2 regions of the Priestia veravalensis genome follow, and region 2 is predicted to be linked to the other one. Evidence: riboswitches for the same ligand, from Rfam matches in the RefSeq annotation. Region 2 holds a riboswitch; the other holds the start of a gene.
The links. A riboswitch is a leader RNA that binds a small molecule or an ion and turns the genes downstream of it on or off. The one in region 2 is predicted to bind preQ1.
Positions count from the first base shown of each region.

Region 1: linked by a shared signal. The riboswitch ahead of queC (7-cyano-7-deazaguanine synthase QueC) and the one ahead of AS180_RS17275 (QueT transporter family protein) in region 2 are both predicted to bind preQ1.

Region 1 covers NZ_KQ758702.1:2,013-10,770, reverse strand. The annotation lists gene queE (7-carboxy-7-deazaguanine synthase QueE) at 54-785, opposite strand; gene queD (6-carboxytetrahydropterin synthase QueD) at 778-1,221, opposite strand; gene queC (7-cyano-7-deazaguanine synthase QueC) at 1,221-1,883, opposite strand; PreQ1 riboswitch class I at 2,058-2,101, opposite strand; gene AS180_RS18835 (GerAB/ArcD/ProY family transporter) at 2,168-3,274, opposite strand; gene AS180_RS18830 (GerAB/ArcD/ProY family transporter) at 3,296-3,562, opposite strand; gene AS180_RS18825 (hypothetical protein) at 3,572-3,808, opposite strand; gene AS180_RS18820 (Ger(x)C family spore germination protein) at 3,815-5,017, opposite strand; gene AS180_RS18815 (spore germination protein) at 5,040-6,623, opposite strand; gene AS180_RS18810 (3-ketoacyl-ACP reductase) at 6,870-7,589, shown strand; gene AS180_RS23690 (DUF6254 family protein) at 7,630-7,761, opposite strand; gene AS180_RS18805 (alpha/beta hydrolase family protein) at 7,832-8,710, opposite strand.
Region 2 covers NZ_KQ758686.1:8,328-17,085, forward strand. The annotation lists gene AS180_RS17245 (metal ABC transporter permease) at 1-248, shown strand, start outside; gene AS180_RS17250 (metal ABC transporter substrate-binding protein) at 251-1,186, shown strand; gene nirB (nitrite reductase large subunit NirB) at 1,485-3,899, shown strand; gene nirD (nitrite reductase small subunit NirD) at 3,923-4,249, shown strand; gene cobA (uroporphyrinogen-III C-methyltransferase) at 4,314-5,084, shown strand; gene AS180_RS17270 (formate/nitrite transporter family protein) at 5,140-5,976, shown strand; gene AS180_RS22770 (hypothetical protein) at 6,094-6,255, shown strand; PreQ1 riboswitch class I at 6,389-6,433, shown strand; gene AS180_RS17275 (QueT transporter family protein) at 6,442-6,930, shown strand; gene AS180_RS17280 (YtvA family blue-light photoreceptor) at 7,093-7,875, shown strand; gene AS180_RS17285 (GntR family transcriptional regulator) at 8,011-8,658, shown strand.

The DNA.
Region 1 (8,758 bases), on a different contig from region 2:
CATTTTGTACATATTTGTTTTTGTATTTTATTTGTAAATTTTTTAAAGAACGCTTACACGCCTCTTTTATTTCCCCATACAAGTGCATGAACCTGCGGCAATACGCGTACATTATTCATATCTGTTGTAGCTACAACAAGATCAATTAGCCACTCATACTTCCCTAATAATTTACGAGTTAACGCATCGTCATCCGTTGTTGTCAAATCATCATTTCCTACTTGAACAAAGAATGGCACTGATGGATAGCGCTGATGAATGTGTTTTGCATAATCGAAATCCGTTTCATCAAACACAACCACTTTAATGCTAATATGTTGACTACGTCCATTGTTTTGCAAGCGTTCAACAATATCATCCAACACTTCGTAATTTGTCTTCATTCCCGAGCTTGGTGGCTTGGGTGAAAGAGTTAAATCGTCAATTTTATAAAACCACTCTTGAAAGCGACTTCCCTGAGTTTCAAGCGCGACTTGCTTTTGATGATCATGCAAGCGATCAATCAGTTTATCTAAAGATTTCAACAGCGCTGGATTCCCTCCTGAAATAGTTACATGGTCAAAGCGGTCTCCTCCTAAGGTTTGCAATTCATGCCAGACCTCTTCGTCCGTCAGTTGACGGATGTCACTTTTCGCTGACCCATCCCAAGTAAATGCCGAATCACACCAACTGCATGAGTAATCACAGCCAGCTGTGCGCACAAACATTGTTTTTCGGCCCACAACCATTCCTTCTCCTTGAATCGTTGGACCAAATATTTCGAGAACAGGAACCTTATTATTCATCTCGCTTCACCTTCTTTGGACGATATACAACATAGCTTGTAGGAGTTTCACGAACAAACACTTGCACGCATGCTGGCTTATTTTCAAGTTCATCTAAGTGAGCTTGTACAAGTTCATAAATTTTCCGAGCAATAACTTCAGATGTTGGAAAATCATTCGCATCCTCTTCATTAAACAACTCTTTATGATCATTTAAAAGCGTATGATCGAACTGACCAGAAACAATTTTTTTCAACGTAGCAAAGTTAACTAAAAAGCCTGATGAATCTAATTCATCACCTGCAATAGTTAAATTAACAAAATACGTATGGCCATGAACCTGCTGACATTTTCCTGCTGACTCATGAGGAACAAAATGCGCAGCGGCAAAATTCATGTCTTTATTTAATTCGTACGAATAAGGATGTGCTACCTGTGGGTAAATTTGCTGAAGCATTACTGTTCCCCTCCTTGTTTCGTGTCAAGATATTGTTCTAGACCTCTCTTGCGAAGTTTACATGCAGGACACTCTCCGCACCCATCTGCAATAATACCGTTATAGCAAGTTAATGTATGTTCACGTACATAGTCAAGCGCACCTAGTTCATCCGCTAGTCCCCATGTCTCTGCTTTATCAATCCACATTAACGGTGTGTGAATAACAAATTCAAAATCCATTGATAAATTCAGCGTTACGTTTAGCGATTTAACAAACACATCTCTGCAGTCTGGATACCCTGAAAAATCTGTTTCGCATACACCTGTTACTAAATGACGTGCACCGCTATTTTTAGCTAATACAGCCGCAAATGATAAAAAGAGAAGGTTGCGTCCGTCCACAAACGTTGTCGGTAGCTCCCCTTCCTCTTGGCTAATGTCAATATCATCTCTTGTTAGTGCGTTAGGCGCTAGTTGGCTTAACAACGACATATCTAAAATTGTGTGCTTCACACCAAGATCTTTTGCAATGGCTTCTGCAACCTCAATCTCTTTACTATGACGCTGACCGTAGCCGAACGTAACAGTTTCCACTTCTTTAAAATTTTTTAGCGCCCAAAATAAACAAGTCGTACTATCTTGTCCACCGCTAAATACAACAATTGCTTTTTCGTTTTTCATTTTTTTGTCTCCTTTTCCTTTATAAAGTCAAAGAAGAAAACATTCCGTTGTTTAGATCATATAAAAAAAGAGATTGCTTCGTTTGCAATCTCCCTTAACTAAGAATCCCTTTCTTATATTAAAAAAGAAACAGGAAAAAAGCCCCTAAAATCGGCGCCATTTGTCATCTCACTGATGATCTTAGTTTTTTATAGAGGGAGTTTACGAACCTCTCCCGCACATAGAGCACGGCATTTCTTCTTTCAATTTTCGCTTTTAACTATATCATACTCCATTTAAAATTACTATGTACTTCTACTTTTCTTCCTACTTTTCAATTGAATCATCACCAGCGTTACGATTGGAATGACAAACTGCATGGGAATGTGAATCCAAACTGGTACAATTTTCAAACCTATCTCTAAATGTTTAACAAAATTATCCGACATAAAAATAGTCGTAGTCAGAATGGATACCGTAACCAAAAGGAGTGATAGCTTGTGACTCCTGGTTTGATAAATATCTTTTATCCCTAAAATAGCTGCATATGCGAAAATCGTTACTTTAGCAAAACCGCCAATAATAAGAACACTAATGGCTAGCGTATCCATCCGCTGAATAATATCTCTAATATTCACTTGCTGTACGGTTACAAGTAGGGGGATTGTCGATGATTCTACCAAGTGCTGTCCGAGTGTAGTTAAGTTAATTAAACTTAACATACTAAGCATAACGCCTCCTATCACCACGGCACGCGTTCCCACCTTTCTAAGAGACTTTTCTCCTTTTATAAACTGGTTAAACATTAAGAAAACAACCATTTCTCCAAATGGAAACGTCAAAATAAGCGGAAACACCGCTCTAAAAATTGAACCGATTCCTTCAGCTAAAATGGGGTGCATATGATCTGGGTTCATAACATCAGAAAAGAACAGTAAGAAAAAAACTAATACAATGACGCCAACAAAAACAACTAACAATAACACACTCGCTCTTGCGATTGGCTCAACTTCTAAAAAGCATGCATACGCAATAACTAGCGTCATAACCCCGCCCACAATAACTAGAGGCGTATCCCTCATTGATGTTAACAATAACAGGTCACAAAAGTCTCTTAGAACACGCGCACCAATGTAAATAAAATATAGCACGTACAGCATGCAAATAATTTTGCCAACTAGCTTTCCAAAAGCAATTTTTAATATTGTTGGAAACGTTTCTTCTGGATGCCTTTTATATAAAAGTGTAAAAAGAGCAAAGAAAGGCAGGTACATTAACATCCCTACTAAAACGGCAATCCATGCGGATTGACGTGCTTCCTGTCCAATACTCACAACGGTCGCACTTCCAAATAAGAACAGCAGCATCATTGAGAATAGTTGAAAATTGCTTATTACTAAGCGTGAATGCATTCCTTTCCTCTCCTTTCCTCACTAGGTAGTTACCGATTTTCGGTCATACTTGCCACAAGACTTCTTTGCTATATCAATTAGCGTCGATTGAGGGTATTTTTGGATTAACCATAATAAAAGCCTCGCAAATACTAACCCACTTCCTGTTCCAATTATTGCACAAATCCAAGCGATGTTCTTTGCCACAGCTAATAATAAAGTAGATACAACTAAGATTGCACTTCCAATGGAGAATACATGGGTTAATGTAAAGAACTGTTTCCCACTTATCACTTCTTTTTGGCTCATATTGAACACCTACACCGAATAAAATGAAGAAAAGATATCAATGATGGACTGCATCCAAAACTCAAGGGCATACAGCGGAGTTGGAATGGTTATTCGAAAAATAACCGCTATCCACATTACCACTCTTATAGTAGAAAAGCTGCTGTATATTACGATTTCTTTTATCTGTTTTTGTTGATAAAGAGGGCGGATTGCCTTATATGCTAAAAAGCTGAATACCCCTAAAAACAGCAGTAAGTTTTCCATGTTGCACTAATCCTGCATCTCTTTCATGTATGAGTTATTCAACGTTCCAAGTCGACGGATTTGCACATCTACTTTTAAGTTCACTTCTAGATCTGTCGCAAAGATTTCATCCCAGCGATTTTTCATCTTGTTCCAGTCCTTTACGTTTTGGCGGTAAAAAACTTCTCCAAACCCAAAGACATCACTTTGATATTCGTTTTGTGCTCTCTTAATTGCTCTTCGCATTTTATCTTGCACATCATGTTCCGTTTTTTTCTCTAGTTCAGTAATCATAGCAGGGTCCTGCAAGTTAACCTGGCACTCTACGTCAGCGATGTTTGCTTCTCCCTTTAAGTTCACATCAATAACAGGCTTTCCACCTTTCATACGGCTTTTAATATCCGTACTTGTTCGCAGCATCTCAACTCCAATAATGTCATGGGATTTTTCTTTTTTTTCACACGGAATAACAACGACCGTACTTTTTACATTTCCGGTAACATAGTTATATCCTTTACTTTCACTTTCATTAAACCACCCAACAAGTTCATCTCCTTTAAAAATGCCAAGACCTTTAAATTTTAGAATGGTTTTTTGATTAACTCGCTGGATATTTGCCATATCTCCGCCTTTTTTGTGGTTACCTTTTACAAGAACAGCGGTTAACACAGGATGTTTGCCTTGACTCGTTAAGTTACTAATAAGCTCATTCAGCTTTACACCTCGCGTAGGCGCCCAAACTTTTTGTGACGTATCCAATGCAGCAAACATATAATTGGCTGGAATTTTTTCAATGGTTGTCAAGACATTTAAAACGGATGAAGCGCGTGAATTTTTTGCTACCACAACAAAATAATCGGTTCGCACCTCATGATCTCGCGCGAAAAAATCTAACACTTCAGCAATTCCGCTTTTTGCAATTCCTTCACTAAGAACAAGCATCCGTAAATGAGATAAGTATATTTTTCTAGGTGATTTAATTGTCATTTTCCGAAGAGCTTCCATGACAGAATCTGCTTTAATCGAGTACGTAGTAACCGAGGGACCATTCGTCGGCGTTTGGACTTGCATATCGCCCGGGTTAATAATTTGAACCGTTAACTCAATTCCATCTTTTACTTCGTCAATACCTACCGCTACGGTGATGGCCAATTCATTTAGCTCTCGACTACTCCAACAGCCTGATAGTGGGAGTAGACATATGCATAATACAAGTACGATTCGTTTCATGCTTATTCCACCTTTATAAAAGCTAATTCTCATCATTTGACCGTTCACGTACAACGTTTTGTTCGCTAATAAGCTTCGGTCTCGTATTCATTTTCTTTAACGAACGACGAATGAGCGCATCTTTTTGGTCACTACTTACAAATGGAGCCATTGGTGTCATATATGGAATACCAAATGAACGTAAACTGCACAGATGTAGAATCATTAAAATAAGTCCTAAAATAATTCCAAACAATCCAAATGTTGCTGCTAAAAACACCAAGACAAAGCGAAGCATCCTTACAGCAATCGCCATATCGTAAGCCGGCGATACAAAGTTACTGATGGCAGTTATGGATACAACAATGACCATCGCTGGTGAGACCACCCCCGCCTGTACCGCAGCCTCCCCTAATACGAGCGCTCCTACAATCGAAATAGCAGAACCTATGGCTCTTGGCAATCGAATTCCTGCCTCACGCAAAACTTCAAAGACCACTTCCATAATCAATGCTTCAATTACGGCTGGAAAAGGGACACCTTCACGCTGAGCTGCAATACTAACAAGCAAATTAAACGGCAGCATTTCTTGATGAAAAGTGGTAAGCGCAACATAAGCTGACGGCGTTAATAAAGCTAAGAAAAATGCGACGTATCGAATAATACGAATGAGTGTACTAATATCTGCACGCTGATAATAATCTTCAGCAGCTTGAAAGAATTGAATAAACACAGCCGGGACTAATAGCACAAACGGCGTTCCGTCTACAAAGATTGCTACTCGACCTTCTAAAAGACCTGCTGATACTGAGTCAGGTCTCTCTGTGTTATAAATTGTTGGAAAAGGAGTATAATCTTCATCCTGAATAAGCTCTTCAATGTATCCGCTCTCTAATATGCCGTCAATATCAATTTTAGAAAGCCGGGACTTTACTTCTTTCACCACTTGCTTATCAGCTATTCCTTTTACATACATAATCGCTACGTCTGTTTGCGTTACTTTACCGATTTTCTGAGACTCCATTCGTAAATTAGGAGATTTAATCCGTCTTCTTACCAGTGCCGTATTGGTGCGCAGCGTTTCAGTAAAGCTATCTCTTGGTCCACGCACTACTGTTTGAGCCTGTGGTTCTGAAATCGCTCTTTCTCCCCACCCTCTTGTACTAGCAATGATACACGTTTGATAACCTTCTATAAATAGAGCCGTATCACCTGATAAAACATGTAAAATCACGTCATCTAAAAGAGTCACCTCTTTAATTTCCCCAATTGCTAAGCTGTAATTTTTAATGAACTCAAACATGTTCACAGCACCATCATCATGAACGAGCTGTTTCGTATGATTATGCATGATTGATTCCATGGTAAACTCTTGTACGCTATCCTCACTCGTCAATCCATCAATATAGATAAGCCCTAATCGAAATTTCTCTTGAACTGAAATGGCAAACTCGCGGCAAACCACATCAGCACTATCTCCAAGCTCTGCTTTCACCGCATTCAAGTTATCTTTTACGCTTTTTAACAGTTCAGTATCGGAAGATGAAGATTCAGCTATTGGTTGTGATTCATTTTCTTTAGGCTTTTTAGATCGATTTTTTAATTCTGATAGTTTTTTTATTCGCATACGTCATCCTCCATTTTCCAAACGGCACAGCGTTCCTCTTCAAGTCCTTATAGTTTCTGTCTATGCAGGAAATTTATTCAGTTATCTTGGTATTTTTAACCGCCTTATAGAGCAAGAGCTTTGACAATGGTTCTCTACATTTTGTAGGATTAGATGGATTGCTAATTTATTCAGCTACTCATTTAGCATGATTTGCAAACTGATTTTAGCAATAACGATAGTTTAATTAAGAAGGAGTGACGAAAGATGGGACAATCATTACAAGGAAAAGTAGCCATCATTACTGGTGCTGGTAAAGGTATTGGCCGAGCAACAGCGCTTGATTTAGCAAAAGAAGGTGTCAACCTTGGCTTACTAGCACGTACAGAAGCTGATTTACAAGCCGTTGCACAAGAAGTCGAAGCATTGGGTGTAAAAGTTGCTTATGCTACAGCAGACGTATCTTCAATGGAAGAAGTAAATAAAGCCGTTGATTACTTATATAACCAACTAGGTAAAGCAGACATTTTAATCAACAATGCCGGCATCGGAAAATTCGGAGGCTTTTTAGAACTATCTCCCGAAGAATGGAAGCAGATCATTGATATTAACTTAATGGGTGTCTATTACGTTACAAGAGCTGTTTTACCACAAATGATTGAGAAAAACAGTGGAGATATCATTAATATCTCCTCTACTGCTGGACAAAAAGGAGCTCCTGTAACAAGTGCATACAGTGCTTCAAAATTTGGTTTATTAGGTCTGACAGAATCGCTTGCTCTTGAAGTACGCAAACACAATATTCGCGTAACTGCTTTAACACCAAGTACAGTTGCTACAGAGCTTGCTTATAAGGAAAACCTAACAGACGGTAATCCTGAAAAGGTAATGCAACCTGAAGATTTAGCGGAAATCATGGTAGCACAGCTGAAGCTACACCCTCGTATCTTTATTAAATCAGCTGGTATGTGGTCTACTAACCCTTAATCTAAACAAACAAAAAGCCCCTCAATTAGAGGGGTTTTTATTATTTATTTTTATTTTTTGGCGTAATTTCTTCTGCTAATTCTTCAAATGACTTTACTTTGCCATGAGGTGGATTTTGCGACTGTTTACGCACATTCCATTGACGCTCTTGCTGTCTTTTTGATTGTGTCATCGTTCATCATCCTTTTCTATAGTGTTCCTTTCTAGGATGTGCGAAAAACGGACGAATATGCTTGCCACTTTTATTCAACTAAATGCCGTTGAAACCACTTGTCAATCTCAGCATTATACTGATTATAATAGTTGCTTAGTGGGTGATCTCCGCCTTTGTATAAGACATATTTATACTCTTTGTTTTGTTCTTCAAGCTGCGCAACTAGCTTTTCTGCTTGCGTATGATGTACCTTTTTGTCGTGATCTCCTTGTAAAATAAGAAGCGGCGAATTTACCTTATCGCTCCAATACACAACCGATCGACTTTTATATCGTTCAGGATACACCTTAGGATCTCCAACAATATCTCTTAGCACTTGCTTCATTTCAGAACCCCGTTGGTCGTAGAACTGAAACATATCCGTAATTCCGGATTGAACAACCACCGCATCAAAGGATATGCCATTTTTCATGGTTAAATACGTCATCATTCCACCGCGAGAATATCCAAACGCTACTTTTTGTTCAGGGTTTACATAAGGCAACTGTTCTCCCCATTTAATGAGGTTAAGGACATCATGAATATCGTCCCCGCCGTATGTTTCTACTCCTTCGCTTCCACCATTACCACGATATTGGGTTGTAACCACAACATAGCCTTTATCCGCCCATGATGATAAGTAGCGCAGCGTTTTATCTCGAATCATACCGTGCTCACGGTTCCCGCCACGATTATAAACTAGCAGTGGATATTTTTTATCCACAATGTCTTTTGGCTGTAATAAAAAACCTTTAACCTGCAACCCATCGCTTGGATATGTGATTTGATATATATCAACACTCCTAGCATAAGGTGAAAATAAATGCACTTTCTCTTTATTAACATCGTCGCTTTCCGCTCGATAAAAAACAGCGGTTACGCCAAGTACAACGATGGTAAGTAGTACAATGAACCCCCACTTTTTCAAACAGAATCCTCTCCTTAATTACTAACTTTCATCTCTTTTTATGATGAG
Region 2 (8,758 bases):
CGGCCTACCTATTAACGAACCGGTTATGGGTCATGATTTATTTAGCAGCTGGTATCGGAGCGCTTTCTTCTATAGTAGGGCTATATTTTAGCTTCTCATATAACCTTGCTTCAGGAGCAAGTATTGTTATTGTGGCAACATTCTTATTTGCGTTAGCATTCTTCTTTTCACCTTCACAAGGGCTGTTTTGGAGAATGATAAAAATAAAAAGAAATCGAGCTGAGCTCTCAAAGTCGATTGGAGGATGAAGATGAAATTAAAAATTTGGTTGTTATCAGTCATTAGTCTACTAGTCTTTGCACTAGTTGCGTGTTCCAGTGGCACCAATGGAAACGAAGCGAACAGTGACAAATTGAAAGTCGTTACGACTTATTCCATTATCTATGATATTGTTAATCAAATCGGTGGAGAAAAAGTTGAGATTCATAGTTTGGTTCCAATTGGAAAGAACCCGCATGAATATGATCCGCTTCCAGAAGATGTAATGAAGATGACGGATGCAGACGCTGTATTTTACAATGGGTTAAATCTAGAAGAAGGTGGAGCTTGGTTTAACAAATTATTGAAAACAGCGGATAAATCAGGTGAGAACGCGCCTGTTTATCGAGTGAGTGAAGGGGTAAAACCTATTTATCTAGAAACAAAAGGATTAGAAAAAGAGCCTGATCCACATGCGTGGATGAACATTGAAAATGGAATCCTATACGCTGAAAATGTAAAGAAAGCACTTATTAAAGAGGATCCAGATAACAAAGAATTTTATGAAAAAAATGCTAAAGAGTATATAGCAGAACTTCAAAAGCTACACGATGATACATTAAATAAGATCCAACAGCTTCCTGAAGAAAAGCGTTTCTTAATCTCAAGCGAAGGAGCTTTTAAATACTTTGGAAATGCATACGGAATAAATACAGGTTATATTTGGGAAATTAATTCAGAAAGCCAAGGTACGCCCGATCAAATTCGAGACGTGGTAAGTTTAATTGAAACAAATAACATTCCAGCTTTATTTGTCGAAACAAGCGTAGATAAACGAAGTATGGAAACGGTATCCAAAGAAACGCAGGTTCCGATTGCTGGCACAATTTTTACCGATTCGCTTGGGAAACCAGGGGAAGACGGAGACACGTATTTAAAAATGATGAAGTGGAATACGGAAACGATTATTAATGGATTACAAGAATAAGTGAGCTGTTTTTTTTACAATTCAACGCTATACTAGAATCTGAGTCATAAATATTTCAGCTAATGATATATCCAAACTATCGCGAGTTAAACACTTTCGATCGTTTGGATATTTTTTGCTTATTAGTAAAAAATTGAAAAGTCGATGGTGGTTTTTACTCAATAAACTAATAAAATATGTTAGATTATATAACATAATTGTTTAACTTTTCGGAAAATTGCTTTAAATTAGACTCAAACATTCATTTTAAATGCATCTTTTAGTCGAAAATAATGAAGGCAAAGGAGAGAAATGAAGTATGAGAAAAGAGAAGTTAATCGTAATTGGGAATGGGATGGCTGGAATTCGAGCAGTTGAAGAGATTATTAGTTTGTCCCCTGAAATATTTGATATCACTGTATTTGGGAGTGAGCCACATCCAAACTATAATCGCATCTTGTTATCTAAAGTATTACAAGGGGATACAAGCGTAGAAGACATTACGCTAAACGACTGGAACTGGTATGAGGAGAACGATATTACTCTTTATATAGAAGAAAAGGTTATAAGCATTGACTCAATTAATCAAGAAATACGTACGGATCAAGGGAGGATTGAATTTTACGATAAGCTGATCATAGCAACGGGCTCTCTGCCATTTATTCTTCCAATTCCAGGAGTAGAGAAAGAAGGCGTTACAACGTTTCGAGATATAAGCGATACGAATCAAATGGTAAAAGCATCTCAGCAGTATAAAAAAGCAGCTGTAATTGGAGGCGGATTATTAGGTTTAGAAGCAGCGAGAGGACTTTTAAACTTAGGAATGGATGTAACGGTTGTTCATTTATCCTCTTATTTAATGGAGCGTCAGTTGGATTTGACTGCTGGAAAGTTGCTTCAACAAGAGTTAGAACAGCAAGGGATGAGTTTCTTGCTTGAGAAACAAACCCAAGAAATCACGGGTCATGAGCGCGTAGAAGGGTTAAAGTTCTCAGACGGAAGCCTATTGGAAACAGATTTTGTAGTAATGGCAGCAGGCATTCGACCGAATACTGAACTTGCTCAAAAAGCGGGTCTTCATATCAACCGTGGAATTGTGGTAAATGATTATATGGAAACGAGTAGTGCCAACATTTATGCCGTAGGCGAATGCGCAGAGCATAAAGGTATGGTTTATGGGTTGGTAGCTCCTCTTTACGAGCAAGGAAAAGTACTAGCTAAAACGATCTGTGGAGGAGATGTACGTCCTTATCAAGGGTCTGTTCTATCCACTCAGTTAAAGGTATCGGGCGTAGATGTTTTTTCAGCCGGTGATTTTATAGAAGATGAACAAAAGAAATCGATCAAGGTATTCGATGAGCAAGATGGTATTTACAAAAAAATTGTTTTAAAAGGAAATCAAATTGTAGGGGCCGTTTTATTTGGTGACAGCCGTGATGGAAACCGCTTGTTTTCCATGATTCAAAAGCAACAGGACGTATCGGAAGTGGAGAAGATTTCAATTCTACAACCAATAAGCGGGCAAGGAAGCGGAAGTCTGGTAGCAAGTATGAGTGCGGATGATATTGTTTGTGGATGTAATGGCGTATCGAAAGGAACGATTGTAGAAGCTATTCAAAATCAAGGCTGTACATCAGTTGATGAGCTTAAAGCCTGTACGAGTGCTTCACGTTCGTGCGGAGGGTGTAAGCCGCTTGTTGCTGAATTGCTTCAGCACACGCTTGGAAGTGAGTTTGATGGAGCAGCTCAAAAGGAAGCGATATGTGGATGTACATCTCTTTCTCGAGATGAGGTGGTAGAGGAAATTCGAGCAAAAGGCTTATCTCATACGCGTGAAGTGATGAGTGTGCTTGGATGGAGTAACGAAGAAGGTTGTTCTAAGTGTCGTCCAGCATTGAATTACTACTTAGGTATGGTGAATCCAACTGGCTATGTAGATGAACGAGAATCTAGATTTGTAAATGAACGTATGCATGCTAATATCCAAAAGGATGGTACGTATTCTGTTGTTCCTCGAATGTACGGAGGTGTCACGAACGCAGATGATTTACGACGCATTGCTGACGTGGTTGATAAATACAACATCCCGCTTGTAAAAGTAACGGGAGGACAGCGTTTAGATTTATTCGGTGTAAAGAAAGAAGATTTACCTTTAGTGTGGGAAGAGCTAGATATGCCTTCTGGTTATGCTTATGGCAAATCACTTCGAACGGTGAAGACGTGTGTTGGAGAACAATTTTGCCGCTTTGGTACGCAGGATTCGATGGGAGTAGGGATTGCGCTGGAAAAGAAATTTGAAGGATTATGGACTCCTCATAAAGTAAAGATGGCTGTATCGGCCTGTCCAAGAAGCTGTGCTGAATCAGGCTTTAAAGATATTGGCTTTATTGGAATAGACGGTGGTTGGGAAATTTATGTTGGTGGTAATGGAGGCACTCATTTACGAGGAGGCGATTTGCTATATAAGGTGAAAACAGACGAAGAGTTAATGGAAATTACAGGAGCTTATCTACAATATTACCGTGAAACGGCAAATTATCTAGAGCGTACTTCAGCTTGGATTGAACGAATCGGTATTAAAAACGTTCAGGCTATTCTTGATAATGTAGAGGAAAGAAAGAAACTAAACCTTCGTATAGATGAAGCCTTATCTACGTATCGAGATCCATGGAAGGAAATCGTTGAGAACAAGCAAGCAAAAAAAGAATTGTTTGAGACAGTTGTAACATCATAACAAAACAAATGGAGGAGAAAAAGATGGTAAACAAAAACATAACAAAAGTGTTGCTTGGGTCAATTCATGATTTTCCAGAAAGCCTAGGTAAAACCGTGAAAGTGAATCAAAAAGAAATTGCTGTCTTTAAGCTATCAAGCGGTAAAATTCAGGCCGTTGATAACCGATGTCCTCATAAAGGTGGCGTATTAAGTGAAGGAATAGTGAGCGGTGATTCGGTATTTTGCCCTATGCATGATTGGAAAATTTGTTTGGACAACGGGCGTGTTCATGAACCTGATACTGGCTTAGTAAAGTCATACCGAACATCTGTTGAAGAAGAGCTTGTATATCTGTGGTTAGAAGATTAATAAGCTGTTGTAAATCATCTATTAAACATGCCATCATAGTTATACCGAAGGAGTGAAGCGGAGAATGAGACAAGGAAAAGTCTATCTTGTTGGAGCGGGACCGGGCGACCCAGAGTTGTTAACCATTAAAGCAGGAAAGTGTTTAGAAATAGCAGATGTTATTTTATACGATCGGCTGGTAAATCCTGATCTTTTACACTATGCAAAAGGGGGAGCAGAACTTGTGTATTGCGGAAAGACGCCTGGTTATCATTGTGTTCCTCAAAAAGTCATTCAAGATTTATTATTACATTACGCCCAGCAAGGAAAGATAGTTGTACGGCTAAAAGGTGGAGATCCTTTCATTTTTGGGCGAGGAGGCGAAGAAGCTGAAGTATTAGCTAAGCATCACATTGAGTTTGAAATCATCCCCGGTATTACAGCGGGGATTGCTGCTCCTGCTTATGCTGGAATCCCTGTCACCCATCGAGAGTTAAGCCGTTCATTTGCAATCGTGACCGGACACGGTTTAACTGGAACTCCGGAAAATATTAGGTGGCATCATCTAGCTCAAGGCGTTGATACGCTTGCTATTTATATGGGAGTTAAAAACTTACCGTATATTTGTGAACAGCTTTTAGCTGGTGGTAAGTCCATAGAGACACCAGTGGCGGTGATTGAGGAAGGTACTTCTATTAACCAAAGGGTTTTAATTGGTACGCTGCGAACGATTGTAGAAATAGCCACTAGTGAACAAGTCAGTAATCCAGCGCTGATTGTGGTCGGAGAAGTGGTAAAACAATCAGCGACTCTCTCCTGGTTCTCAAAGTCCAAACTTCAAGAAGTGTACGCGTAATATTTTTATTATATAATTTATCAGAGAATTTTAACGAAATAGGGGAGGGATAAGCGTGTTTAAAGCGTCAATCGAGTCTATGACGGACATAGCTCGTCAAAAAACAAATCAAGTGAATAAACAATTGCCGAGCTATTTACTGTTGTCTATACTTGCAGGTGCTTATGTCGGAATTGGTGTAGTATTAGCTCTTTCAGTTGGTGCTCCGTTAGCCGAAGCATCATTACCAATAGTCTCACTAGTTATGGGCTTATCGTTTGCCATTGCGTTACTACTTGTTATGTTTGCCGGAGCCGAGTTGTTTACAGGCAATCATATGTTTTATACAATCAGTACATTATCAGGTGCTACTACGTGGAAAGATACGTTGAAAAATTGGCTGTGGTGCTTTGTTGGAAACGGATTGGGAGCGTTCGTATTGTGTCTCTTAATCGTTGGAACTGGTTTGTTTAAAGGAGTAGGCGATACACATTTATTACTGACAACCGCAGCAAAGAAAATGAACCTGCCAATGAGCGAACTTTTTTTTCGAGGGATTTTATGTAATTGGCTCGTCTGCTTAGCCATTTGGACAGCTTTGAGAACCAAAAGCGATGCGGCCAAAATTATGTTAGTTTTTTGGATGCTGTTTGCCTTTGTTGCATCTGGCTATGAACACAGCGTTGCAAACATGACATTCCTTGGTTTGGCTTTACTTCATCCGCACCCTGAAACGATATCATTAGCTGGACTGCTACATAATCTGATCCCGGTTACGCTTGGGAATATTGTAGGCGGCGCTTTATTTGTAGGAAGCGTATATTGGTTTATCAATAAAAAGCAAATGGAAAAAGGGCGTATTCAAGAAGTGAAAATTCCAAAAATCGTTAAAGAAGAAACATTATCAAAGTAACAGAAAGAGACTGAGACATAAGTAGTTCAGCCTCTACTATACCTGAACGATTGAGAGTTCATAACTTTTAATCGTTCAGGTTTTTTGGTTGATTGTGAAAACAATGTTGGAAACAGGGTGGAATGGAACGTAGGACACTCGACTCCTGCGGGAAAGAGAGGGAAAATGGAGATCCCGCAGCGCAGCGAGGAAGTTCAGGTTCCTCCCCGCGGAAAGCGAGTGGCCGTAGCGCAATGGAACGAATGTGTTGAGACAAACCAAAGAGATGGGAACAGCTAGTGTTCGTCATTTAGAAGCCATCATTTTGTTATGTCCCAAACTCTTTTTAGATTGAATTTTGATCAGTAACCGAAAGAGGGTTGAGATACTTGACTAATATAATTTATTGCTGTATGATTCTTTAGTATTTGCGTAAGACGTGGTTCGGAACCATCCCACGTAAAAAAACTAAGGAGAGTATGCAGCATGAATGTAAGAACACTTGCAGTCAACGGTATTATTGCGGCAATGTATATTGCGGTAACGATGTTTATTCAGCCGTTTGGCTTTACAAATATTCAGTTCCGTATTGCGGAAATGTTTAATCATTTGATTATTTTTAATAAGAAGTATTTGTATGGAATTGTGCTAGGCGTATTTTTAGCCAATTTATTCTTCTCACCAATGGTGGCGTATGATTTGGTATTTGGCGTAGGACAATCTTTAATTTCCTTATTACTGATGATCTTTGCGATGAAGTTTGCCAAGGGCACGGTTGCTCGTATGGTTACCAATACACTGATCTTTACGTTTACGATGTTTATCATCGCGTTTGAGCTTCATTTAGCACTAGGTTTTCCATTTTTACTAACATGGTTAACAACTGCGATTGGTGAATTTGTAGTGATGCTTGTTGGAATTCCAGTGATGCTGGCAATTCATAAGCGCGTAAACTTTACAAAGTTAATCGATTAATACTACAAAAGCTTACAGAGATGTAAGCTTTTTTCATATTTAAATGGTTTTAATTTATAGAAAAAAGACACAAGATATGACAGAATTAGAGAGAAGTTGTTAAGTACGTTAATACATAGTAAAAGTCATGTTTTATACTATACTTGAGAAGGAGAGAAGAGCTTGCTTGCAAATGATGATCATAAGGTAGAAGAACTAGCATTTATTAAAAAAGCCCTAGACTTTACAAGAACTGGATTAATTTTAACCAACCCTGCTTTGCCCGATAATCCGATTGTTTATGCGAACCAAGGTTTTCTGGATATGACCGGATACAGGAAAGAAGAAATCGTAGGACAGAACTGCCGCTTTTTACAAGGGGAAAATACCGACCGAGATACGGTACGAAAAATTCGAGATGCTATCCGCGAAAAAAAGTCGGTCAATGTACAAATTTTAAACTATACAAAAGAAAGCCAACCTTTTTGGAACGACTTATTTATTGATCCAATATGGATTGATGATGAGCTTTATTTTATTGGGATTCAAAAGGACATTACGGGGAAAATGAAGCAAGAAGAAGTGATTTATGATTACTATGAAAGGATGCAGGAGATGTCAACGCCAATTGTTCCAGTGAAAGACGGGGTTTCTGTTCTACCGATTGTTGGTGTTTTGAATGAACAGCGATATCATATGATTGCATCCAAAGTATCAACATACATTGATGAAAGTAAAGATGATCATTTTATTATCGATTTTTCAGGTTTATTGGAAATGGATGAAGATGTAGTAGCTTACATGTATAATCTGCACGATTTAATTACCATTACCGGAACGCAGGTAATCATAACAGGCATCATGCCTTCTATAGCGAAAAAAATGAGAGACCTTCAAGTAAACTTTACAGTCTTAAAAACCTATACGCATGTCAAAGCCGCTTTAAAAGCGCTTGGGTATGCATAATAAGTTCTCGAAAAAGTCCGTAAAACAATGCGGATTTTTTTTGTTTATAAATGGTAATATATACATATAAGCCTAACTTAAAAGGTGACTAAGTACAGAATTGAACAAACTTCCAGCATTTGATATATTGGTTTTATGAAAAGAGAATTGATTAAACCCATTAAACGTTTATCATTGCGAGAAGAAATTTATCAAACTTTAAAGCAAGGAATTATTACGTTAGAGTTTCCACCGGACCAGCGCTTGAATGATAAGGAGCTAGCTGAAAAATTTAGCGTCAGCAGAACGCCGGTAAGAGAAGCGTTAAAACGCTTGGAAGATGAAGGGCTTGTTGAATCGATTCCAGGCTCCATTACTAAAGTATCTTCGTTAAACCCTGAAGAAGCCAAGCACGCGTTTACCGTAGTTGCCGTTCTTCATGCATTGGCAACTAAGCTTGCCGTTGCGCATCTGACAGAAGAAGATTTCAAAGCGCTAGCTCATCATAATGCTGCGCTGCAGAGTGCGGTGGAAAAGCATGATATCATCGGCGCCATCGAAGCAGATCAAGCCTTTCACCGCGTGTTTTTAGAAGCTGCGAATAACCCTGAAATTCTCTTAGCACTAGAGCGCAGTGAGTCAAAAATTTACCGGTTGGAAGTAGCTAAGTTTTCGTCTGAGAAAGGATTCAAATCAGTAAGCGAGCACAAAGGAATTATTGAGGTGTGTCAAAGTCAGGAACCGCTCCAAGCAGCGAATCTCGTAGAGAAAAATTGGCTAAGCCTTGGAGAGCTATTAGCGTAGAGAGTCATCACGAGCGTGAGGGCTCTTTTTTATGAGTTAAAAATAGCGTTGAATAAATAACCAAAATGCGATATATTGGTTTTACAATTTATTTACATTA